2 regions of the Luedemannella flava genome follow, and region 1 is predicted to be linked to the other one. Evidence: riboswitches for the same ligand, from Rfam matches in the RefSeq annotation. Region 1 holds a riboswitch; the other holds the start of a gene.
What was found. Region 1 has a riboswitch for cobalamin ahead of ABD211_RS14030 (ribonucleoside-diphosphate reductase subunit alpha). Riboswitches for the same ligand answer to the same signal wherever they lie in the genome.
Positions count from the first base shown of each region.

Region 1 (4,164 bases):
CAGCGCCACCCACAACTGCAGGCCGTGCAGCAGCGGCGGGTGATCGGCCGGCGACTCCTCAGAGTGCGAGATGCCGGCGCCGGAGGTCATGAGGTTGAGCTGGCCGGGGCGGACGCTCTGGACGGAGCCGAGGCTGTCGCGGTGCAGGATCTCCCCGTCGAGCAGCCAGCTCACCGTCTGCAGGCCGGTGTGCGGGTGCGGCGGCACCTGCATGCCCGGCCGCGACGACACGTCCTCGGGGCCGTAATGGTCGAGGAAGCACCAGGCGCCGACCATCCGCCGGTGACGCTGCGGCAGCAGCCGGCGCACGACCGTGTGCCGGCCGAGCGGCACGTCGCGGCCCGGCAGCAGCTCGGTCACCGGAGTGTGCGCCACGTCCGTGGTCGTGCCGCAGGCCAGCTCAGCCGGCTCCCGCTCGGTGTTGCTCATGAGCCAAGCCTACGGCGGCGACGATGTCATCAAGCCGATGCGGCGCCGGGTGGCGGCCGGGGTGGTCACTGGTTAAGGATGGGGTCACGCCGAAACGTGACCGCCCGGGAGACCCACCGCGATGACGCCGCTGAGACCGACCGACCCGACCTACGTCGGGCCGTACCGTCTGGTTGCCCGGCTGGGCTCCGGCGGCATGGGTCTGGTCTACCTCGGCATCTCCCCGCTGGGCGACCGGGTGGCCGTCAAGGTCATCCGGCCCGAGCTGGTCAACGGGCAGGACGTGCGGGCCCGGTTCGCCACCGAGGTCAACCACATGCGGATGGTCTACGGCACCCGGGTGACCCGGTTCGAGGGCGCCGGACTCGACGAGGACCGCCCCTGGCTCGCCGTCGAGTACGTGCCGGGGCTCAACCTCATGGAGCACATGGAGCTGCGCGGGCCGATGAGCCTGCTCGACGTCGCCATGCTGGGCGCCTGCCTGGCCGACGGCCTCGCCCGCATCCACGAGGCCGGCCTCGTGCACCGCGACCTGAAGCCGAGAAACATCCTGCTCGGGCCCGACGGGCCGAAGATGATCGACTTCGGTCTCGCCATGCTCACCGACGGCGAGAACCACCTCGACGAGTCGGGGCTGCTCGTCGGCACCATCGCCTACATGGCGCCGGAGCAGGGCTTCTCCGACGGTGAGGTGTCCACGGCCACGGACATCTACGCGCTCGGGGCCACCCTGGTCTTCGCGTTCAGCTGCCACCACCCCTACCCGACGGAGCGGGGGATCGCGCTGCTCAACCGCATCACCGACCCGTACGACCCGGTGGATCTGTCGGCCGTGCCGGACGAGGTGGTGTTCCTCATCGGGGCGATGCTGTCCTACGAGCCGGCCGACCGGCCGTCGCTGGGTGCGGTGATGCGCCGCCTGCTCGCGGTGGCGACCGCCGACGGACGCAGCATCGAGCAGGCCCGGGCCGAGTTCCTGGCGCACACCTATGTGGAGCCCAACCGGCCCGCCGAGCCGCCGCGCCCCACCCCCGGCGACGAGCCGTTCGACGACGATCGCACCATTCTGGCCCGCTTCGCGTCCTGATTTCACGACACGCCACAACGCATAGTGGTGCTGTCGATCGGCTGCCCTACATGTAGTGTCATCGGCGTCGTTGGTTCGCCGGCCCCTGCCGGCGACGCAAGAGGGAACCCGGTGCGAGTCCGGGACTGCCCCGCAGCGGTGAGTGGGAACGAAAGCCGTCCCCGGCGTGCGCCGGGACAGCACTGGGCGCCTCCGCGCCCGGGAAGCGACGGCCGGTAGGCCCGCCGGCCCAGCCAGGCCCGGCGGTCGCCCACGAGTCCGAATACCTGCCCACGACGCGCGCGCCCGACCGGGCGCGCATGGACACGTCGGCCTCGCGGGTGGGTCGCGGTGCGAGACACGGGGGAGTACCCCCGTGTGCGCGCCCCTCCGTGCCGGCCGACCGGCTCACCGAGGGACGAGCACATGACCATGCTGTTGACCAGCCCGCCCGACGGGCTCACCGCGGACGTCCACGCCGCGGCGACCGGCCTGCCGGGGCTGGACCCGGACGAGGCCGGCCGGGTTGTGGCCGGGCCGGTGCTGACCGGCGTCTGGCCCGGCGCGAACGCGGCCGACCTGCGCCTGCGTGCCGCGGAGACCGCCGCCGCGCTCGTCGTGGAGCAGCCGGCGTACAGCCGCCTGGCCGCGCGCCTACTCGCCGTCGGCATCGCCGACGAGGTGCGCGACCAGGGGGTGACCAGCTTCGCCGAGTCGGTGGCGGCGGGGCACGCCGCCGGTCTGCTCGACGACCGCCTCGCTTTATTTGTCGCGACCCACGCTGCCGACCTGGAGGCCCTGCTGGATCCGGCCGGGGACGACCGGTTCGAGTACTTCGGGCTGCGCACCGTCTACGACCGGTACCTGCTGCGCCACCCGACGCGGCGCACGGTGCTGGAGACCCCGCAGTACTTCTGGCTGCGCGTGGCGTGCGGTCTGTCCGAGACCGTCGCCGACGTCGCGGCGGTGTACCCCCTGTTCAGCCGGCTGGCCTACCTGCCGAGCTCGCCGACGCTGTTCAACGCCGGCACCCGGCGGCCGCAGCTGTCGTCGTGCTTTTTGGTCGACTCCCCGCGCGACGAGCTGGACTCGATCTACGAGCGGTACGCCCAGGTCGCGCGGCTGAGCAAGTACGCCGGCGGGATCGGCATCTCGTGGAGCCGGGTGCGCTCGCGCGGCTCGCTGATCCGGGGCACCAACGGCCTGTCCCACGGCATCGTGCCGTGGCTGCGCACGCTGGACGCCAGCGTCGCCGCCGTCAACCAGGGCGGCCGGCGCAAGGGCGCGGCGTGTGTGTACCTGGAGCCGTGGCACGCCGACGTCGAGGAGTTCCTGGAGCTGCGCGACAACACGGGCGACGAGGCCCGGCGCACGCACAACCTGAACCTGGCCAACTGGATCCCGGACGAGTTCATGCGCCGGGTCGCCGCCGACGCGACCTGGTCGCTGTTCGATCCCAAGGACACCCCCGAGCTGGTCGACCTGTGGGGCGACGACTTCGACGCCGCCTACCGCGCTGCGGAGGCCGCCGGCAAGGCGGTGCGCACGCTGCCGGCCCGCGCCCTGTACGGCCGGATGATGCGCACCCTGGCGCAGACCGGCAACGGCTGGATGACGTTCAAGGACACCGCCAACCGCACCTGCAACCAGACGGCGCGGCCCGGCAACGTCGTGCACCTGTCCAACCTGTGTACGGAGATCCTGCAGGTCAGCTCCGACGACCAGACGGCCGTGTGCAACCTCGGCTCGATCAACCTCGCGGCGCACTGCGGCCCGGGCGGCATCGACTGGGACGCGCTCGCCGCCACCACGGCGGTCGCGGTGCGGTTCCTGGACCGCACGATCGACCTGAGCTTCTACCCGACCCCGCAGGCCGCCTCCAGCAACGCGTACTGGCGGCCGGTGGGCCTGGGCGTCATGGGCCTGGCCGACGTGTTCTTCACGCTGCGCCTGCCGTTCGACTCGACGGACGCCCGGGAGCTGTCCACCCGGATCGCCGAGCACATCGCGCTCGCCGCGTACGACGCCTCGGCGTCGCTGGCGGCGCAGCGGGGGCCGCTGCCGGGCTTCGCCGACACCCGGACGGCCGGCGGGGTGCTGCACCCCGACCACTTCCCGGCGGCGACGCCCACCCGGCCCGCCGACTGGGCGGCGCTGCGCGCCCGCGTCGCGGAGACCGGGCTGCGTAACTCGCTGATCGTGGCGATCGCGCCGACCGCCACGATCGCGTCCATCGCCGGCTGCGCGGAGTGCGTCGAGCCCGTGGTGTCCAACGTATATAAGCGGGAGACCCTGTCCGGCGAGTTCCTCCAGGTGAACCGGTATCTGGTGGCCGACCTCGCCGCGCGCGGACTGTGGACGACGAGGGTTCGCGAGGCGATCCTGCGCGCGGACGGCTCCGTGGCCGACGTGCCCGACATCCCGGCCGACCTGCGGGTGCTCTACCGCACCGCGTGGGAGCTGCCGCAGAAGGCGCTCATCGACCTGGCCGCCGCCCGGGCCCCGTACGTCGACCAGGGCCAGTCGCTGAACCTGTTCATGGCCGCGCCCACGATCGGCAAGCTCTCGTCGATGTACGCCTACGCCTGGCAGGCCGGCCTGAAGACGACGTACTACCTGCGGTCGCGCCCCGCGACCCGGATCACCCAGACCACCGTCTCGGTCGAGAC
Region 1 covers NZ_BAAALT010000073.1:34,116-38,279, forward strand. The annotation lists gene ABD211_RS14020 (pirin family protein) at 1-429, opposite strand, end outside; gene ABD211_RS14025 (serine/threonine-protein kinase) at 551-1,516, shown strand; cobalamin riboswitch at 1,571-1,804, shown strand; gene ABD211_RS14030 (ribonucleoside-diphosphate reductase subunit alpha) at 1,922-4,164, shown strand, end outside.

Region 2 (4,164 bases), on a different contig from region 1:
ACCTTCCTCCGGAGAAAAGGCGCTCCTACGGAAGGCGCGCGACGAGTACCGTCGACCGGGTGCGCCTACTGCCCCAGCCCACCCCGGACGGGGCGCTGCCGTGGCGTACCCCCGCATTGACGTTTTTGATCTTCTGTGTGCCGTTGGCGTTGGCCACGTGGCTGGCCAACGTCCTGCTCGCGGACACGGACGTGGTCATCGGCGGTGAGGTCGCGCCGCTCGTGGTGAGCATCTGCTCCACGTGGGCGTGGTTCGTGAAGGAGCCGCGGCACCGGATGTGGGCCACGTCGGCGGCCATGGGTCTGGCGATCGTGACCGGCGGGTTCGTCCACACCGGCGGGTCGCAGTTCGAGATCTTCCTCCGCGCGTTCGCCGTGGCGCTCGCGGGCGCCTACGCGTTCGCCCTCATCACCCACCTGCCTGCGGAACCCTGACGGTTATCCACAGGGCCTGTCGCGGTGGCCGGCGACGCGGCCACACTGCGACAGGTGGACCTGCCCGCCGACGACGCCGACGACCTCACCTGGCTCCTCTTCCGCCAGCACCACGTCCTCACCCGCCGCCAGGCCCTCCAACACCTCACGGAGGACGCGGTCCGGCACCGGCTGCGGACCGGCCGGTGGGTCCAACGCGCGCCCCCCGGGGTTCGCATCCACCGCACCCGGCACCTGCACCCCGACGACCTGCGTCCGGCGGGCGCGCCGCCCAGCACCATGCCGGCGCGGTCACTGGTGAACGCGGTGCAATGGGCCGTCTCGGCGGACCAGGCCCGGTTCATCATGGCGGCCACCTTTCAGCAGCGACCGGTGGATGCCACCGACATCGACGCGGTGCTGGCGCGGCTGCCCAAGGTGCGCCGGCAGGGCCTGCTCAGGCGGACGCTCGCGGACGTCGGGGCGGGCTCGCACACGCTGGCGGAGCTGGATCTGCTGCGGCTGTGCGGGTCGGCTGGTCTGCCCACGCCCAGCCGGCAGGTCCGACGGACGGACGCCGACGGTCGTGACCGCTATCTCGACCTGTATTTCGACGAGTGGGGCGTCCATGTCGAGGTTGACGGCGCGCACCACATGGACGTCCGGCAGTGGTGGCGTGACATGCACCGGCAGAATGCCCTATCTGCGCATGGTTTGCGGACGTTACGGTTTCCGTCGTTCGCCGTTCGTGAGCAGCCGGACGTGGTGGTCGCGCAACTGAGGACGGCCCTCGTCGCCGCCGGATGGCGTGGATGATCAGTCGCATGTGGATTCGTGTGCCGGATTAGGTGCCCAGGGCCCAGCTTGCGGCCACGAATCCACAGTAGATGATCGTTTGTGCCGCGGCGGGCGGCGGAGTCGTGAACGACCATCGTCCGGGTGCCGTGTCGGGGCCGCGCGAGCGGCGCGTACGCTGCATTCCGACATGACGGGCGAAACTCGGGCGCGGACGTTTCCGCGACGCGACAAGTACGGGCGCGTGATCAGCCTCAAGGAGCTGGTCGCGACCATGATCGTTGGGCTCCTCGCGGGCGTCGCCATTCTCGCGGTCTTTGACGGGTTGCTCGCGCTCATCGGCGCGGGAAGTTTCGGGGACGCCACCGGCTGGCTGGCCGTGGTGCTGCCGCTCATGATCCTCGTGGAGGACTTCCGCGCCTGGCGGACGGCCGGGAGCCGGCGCCTCATCGCCGGCCTTGCCGCGCTGGGGCTCGGCGCCGGGGTGGGGCTGGGCGCGGCGTACGCCGCGAACTCCTTCGCGAACCTCGTCTCCGGGGCGGTGGGTGCGGCGGTCGCCGTGCTGGTCTATACCGTGGTGTGGTTCGTCTGGATCCGGTGGCTCACCGGCGACCAGCCAGTGGAGGGATAACGGTGAACCCCGCAATCAAGTACTCGCTCGGGCGCATCGGGCTTTTCGTCGTCGTGGCGGTGCCGCTGCTGCTGTTCCTGCCGGAGACCATGAACTCGCTGCTGAAGCTCATGATCGCCATCGCGGTCTCGGCGGGGCTGTCGTTCTTCCTGCTGCGCGGGCTGCGCGACCAGGTCGCCGACCAGATGTCCGCCAACGCCCGGCGCAAGATCGAGGAGAAGGAGCGCCTCCGCGCCGCCCTCGCGGGCGAGGACGCGCCGAAGGACAACTAGTCGTCCGTCCGCTACGGTCTTACCCGACAGCCCCACAGCGAAGCCGGTGCGATTCCGGCGCTGTCCCGCAACTGTGAACCCCTCATCGCGGAGGGGAAAGCCAGGTCGCCTGCGGGGTTGTCGCGATCAAGCGCTCTCGAGGAAGAGTGCCTCGCAGGCCGGGACTCCCCACCATCAGGTCCCCGTCGGCGAAGCCACCATCCCTCGCCGATAGGAGGACCAGTGAAGCCCACCCTGCTGCGCAGGGCCGCCGCGACGTTCGCGGTGGCCGCGCTCGCGTTCGGCGCCGCCGCCTGCGCCGACGATAAGGAAACCCCCACGGGTACGCCCACCAGCGCGGCGGTCGCGTACCCCGTCACGGTCGGCACCGTCACCCTCGACGCGCAGCCGCAGAAGATCGTCTCGCTGTCGCCGACGACGACGGAGATGTTGTTCGCGATCGACGCGGGCAAGCAGGTCGTCGCGGTCGACGACCAGTCGAACCACCCGACCGGGGCGCCGAAGACGGACCTGTCGGGCTACCAGCCCAACGCCGAGGCGATCGCCGCGAAGAACCCCGACCTGGTGGTCCTGTCGAACGACACGAACAACATCGTCAGCCAGCTCACCACGCTGAAGATCCCGGTGTACGTCGCGCCGGCCGCGGCCACTATCGACGACACGTACAAGCAGCTCACCGAGCTGGGCACGCTCACCGGCCACCCGACGGAGGCGGCCGCCGAGGTGCAGCGGATGAAGGACCAGATCGCCAAGATCATCACATCGGTGCCCAAGCGCGCCACCCCGCTCACGTACTACTACGAGCTGGACCCGACCTTCTACTCACTGACCTCGAAGACGTTCGTCGGCTCGCTGTTCGCCCAGCTGGGCCTGACCAACATCGCGGACGGCGCCGACGCCAAGGGCACGGGGTACCCGCAGCTCACCGCCGAGGCGATCATCAAGGCGAACCCCGACCTGATCTTCCTGGCGGACACGAAGTGCTGCGGCCAGTCGCCCGAGACGGTCGCCAGGCGCGCCGGCTGGGCCGACCTGACCGCCGTCACGAAGAACCAGGTCGTGGCCCTCGACGACGACATCGCGTCCCGCTGGGGCCCGCGCGTCGTCGACCTGCTCCAGACGGCCGCCGACGCGGTCGCGAAGGTCCCGGCCAACTGACCGTGCCCGACCGTACCGTCGCCGACCCGCCGGACGCGCCCGACGCGCGCCCGGCGGGCGGCGCCGTGCCGAGGGCGGCGCGGCTGCCGTGGCTGTGGCTCATCGTCGGCGTGTTCGCCGTGCTCGCGGCCGCCGTCGCCGGCCTGGCGATCGGGCCGGTGCGGCTCCCGCCGTGGTCGGTCCTGCTGGAGCTGCTCGACCAGCTGCCCGGCGTCGACGTGGACAGCGGCCTGTCCCCGCGCGAGGCGGCGATCGTCACCGAACTGCGGCTGCCCCGCGTCTGCCTCGGCCTGCTGGTCGGCGCGATGCTGGCCGTCGCCGGCGGGACGTACCAGGGGATTTTCCGCAACCCGCTCGCGGACCCGTATCTGCTGGGAGTCGCGGCCGGGGCCGGCCTCGGGGCGACGGCCGCGATCGCGAGCCGCAACGCGTTCGGTGACCTGCCGTCGATCGGCGGCTCGGGCACCCCGGCGCTCGTCCCGCTCGCGGCGTTCGCCGGCGCGCTCCTGGCGGTCGGGCTGACCTACGGGCTGGGCGCCGCCGGCGGCCGGTCGCGCACCCCGACGACGCTGATCCTCGCGGGCGTCGCGGTGGCGAGCTTCCTCACCGCCGGCCAGACGTTCATCCAGCAGAAGTACGTCGACACGATCCGCGAGGTGTACTCCTGGATCAACGGCCGGCTGGCCACCTCGGGCTGGCACGACGTGCTGCTCCTGCTGCCGTACGTGGTGCTGGCCGCGATCGTCATCCTGCCGCTCGGGCGGCAGCTGGACGTCATGTCGGTGGGCGACGAGGAGGCGGCCGCGCTGGGCGCCCACCCTTCCCGTACCCGCTATGTTCTGATCATTGTCGCGTCGCTGGGGACGGCGGCGGCCGTGGCGGTCTCCGGTCTGAT
Region 2 covers NZ_BAAALT010000128.1:8,192-12,355, reverse strand. The annotation lists gene ABD211_RS20635 (hypothetical protein) at 60-434, shown strand; gene ABD211_RS20630 (endonuclease domain-containing protein) at 489-1,229, shown strand; gene ABD211_RS20625 (hypothetical protein) at 1,399-1,839, shown strand; gene ABD211_RS20620 (DUF4229 domain-containing protein) at 1,842-2,111, shown strand; adenosylcobalamin (AdoCbl) riboswitch at 2,123-2,265, shown strand; gene ABD211_RS20615 (ABC transporter substrate-binding protein) at 2,346-3,269, shown strand; gene ABD211_RS20610 (FecCD family ABC transporter permease) at 3,272-4,164, shown strand, end outside.
Region 2: another riboswitch for cobalamin. It lies ahead of ABD211_RS20615 (ABC transporter substrate-binding protein); the one in region 1 lies ahead of ABD211_RS14030 (ribonucleoside-diphosphate reductase subunit alpha).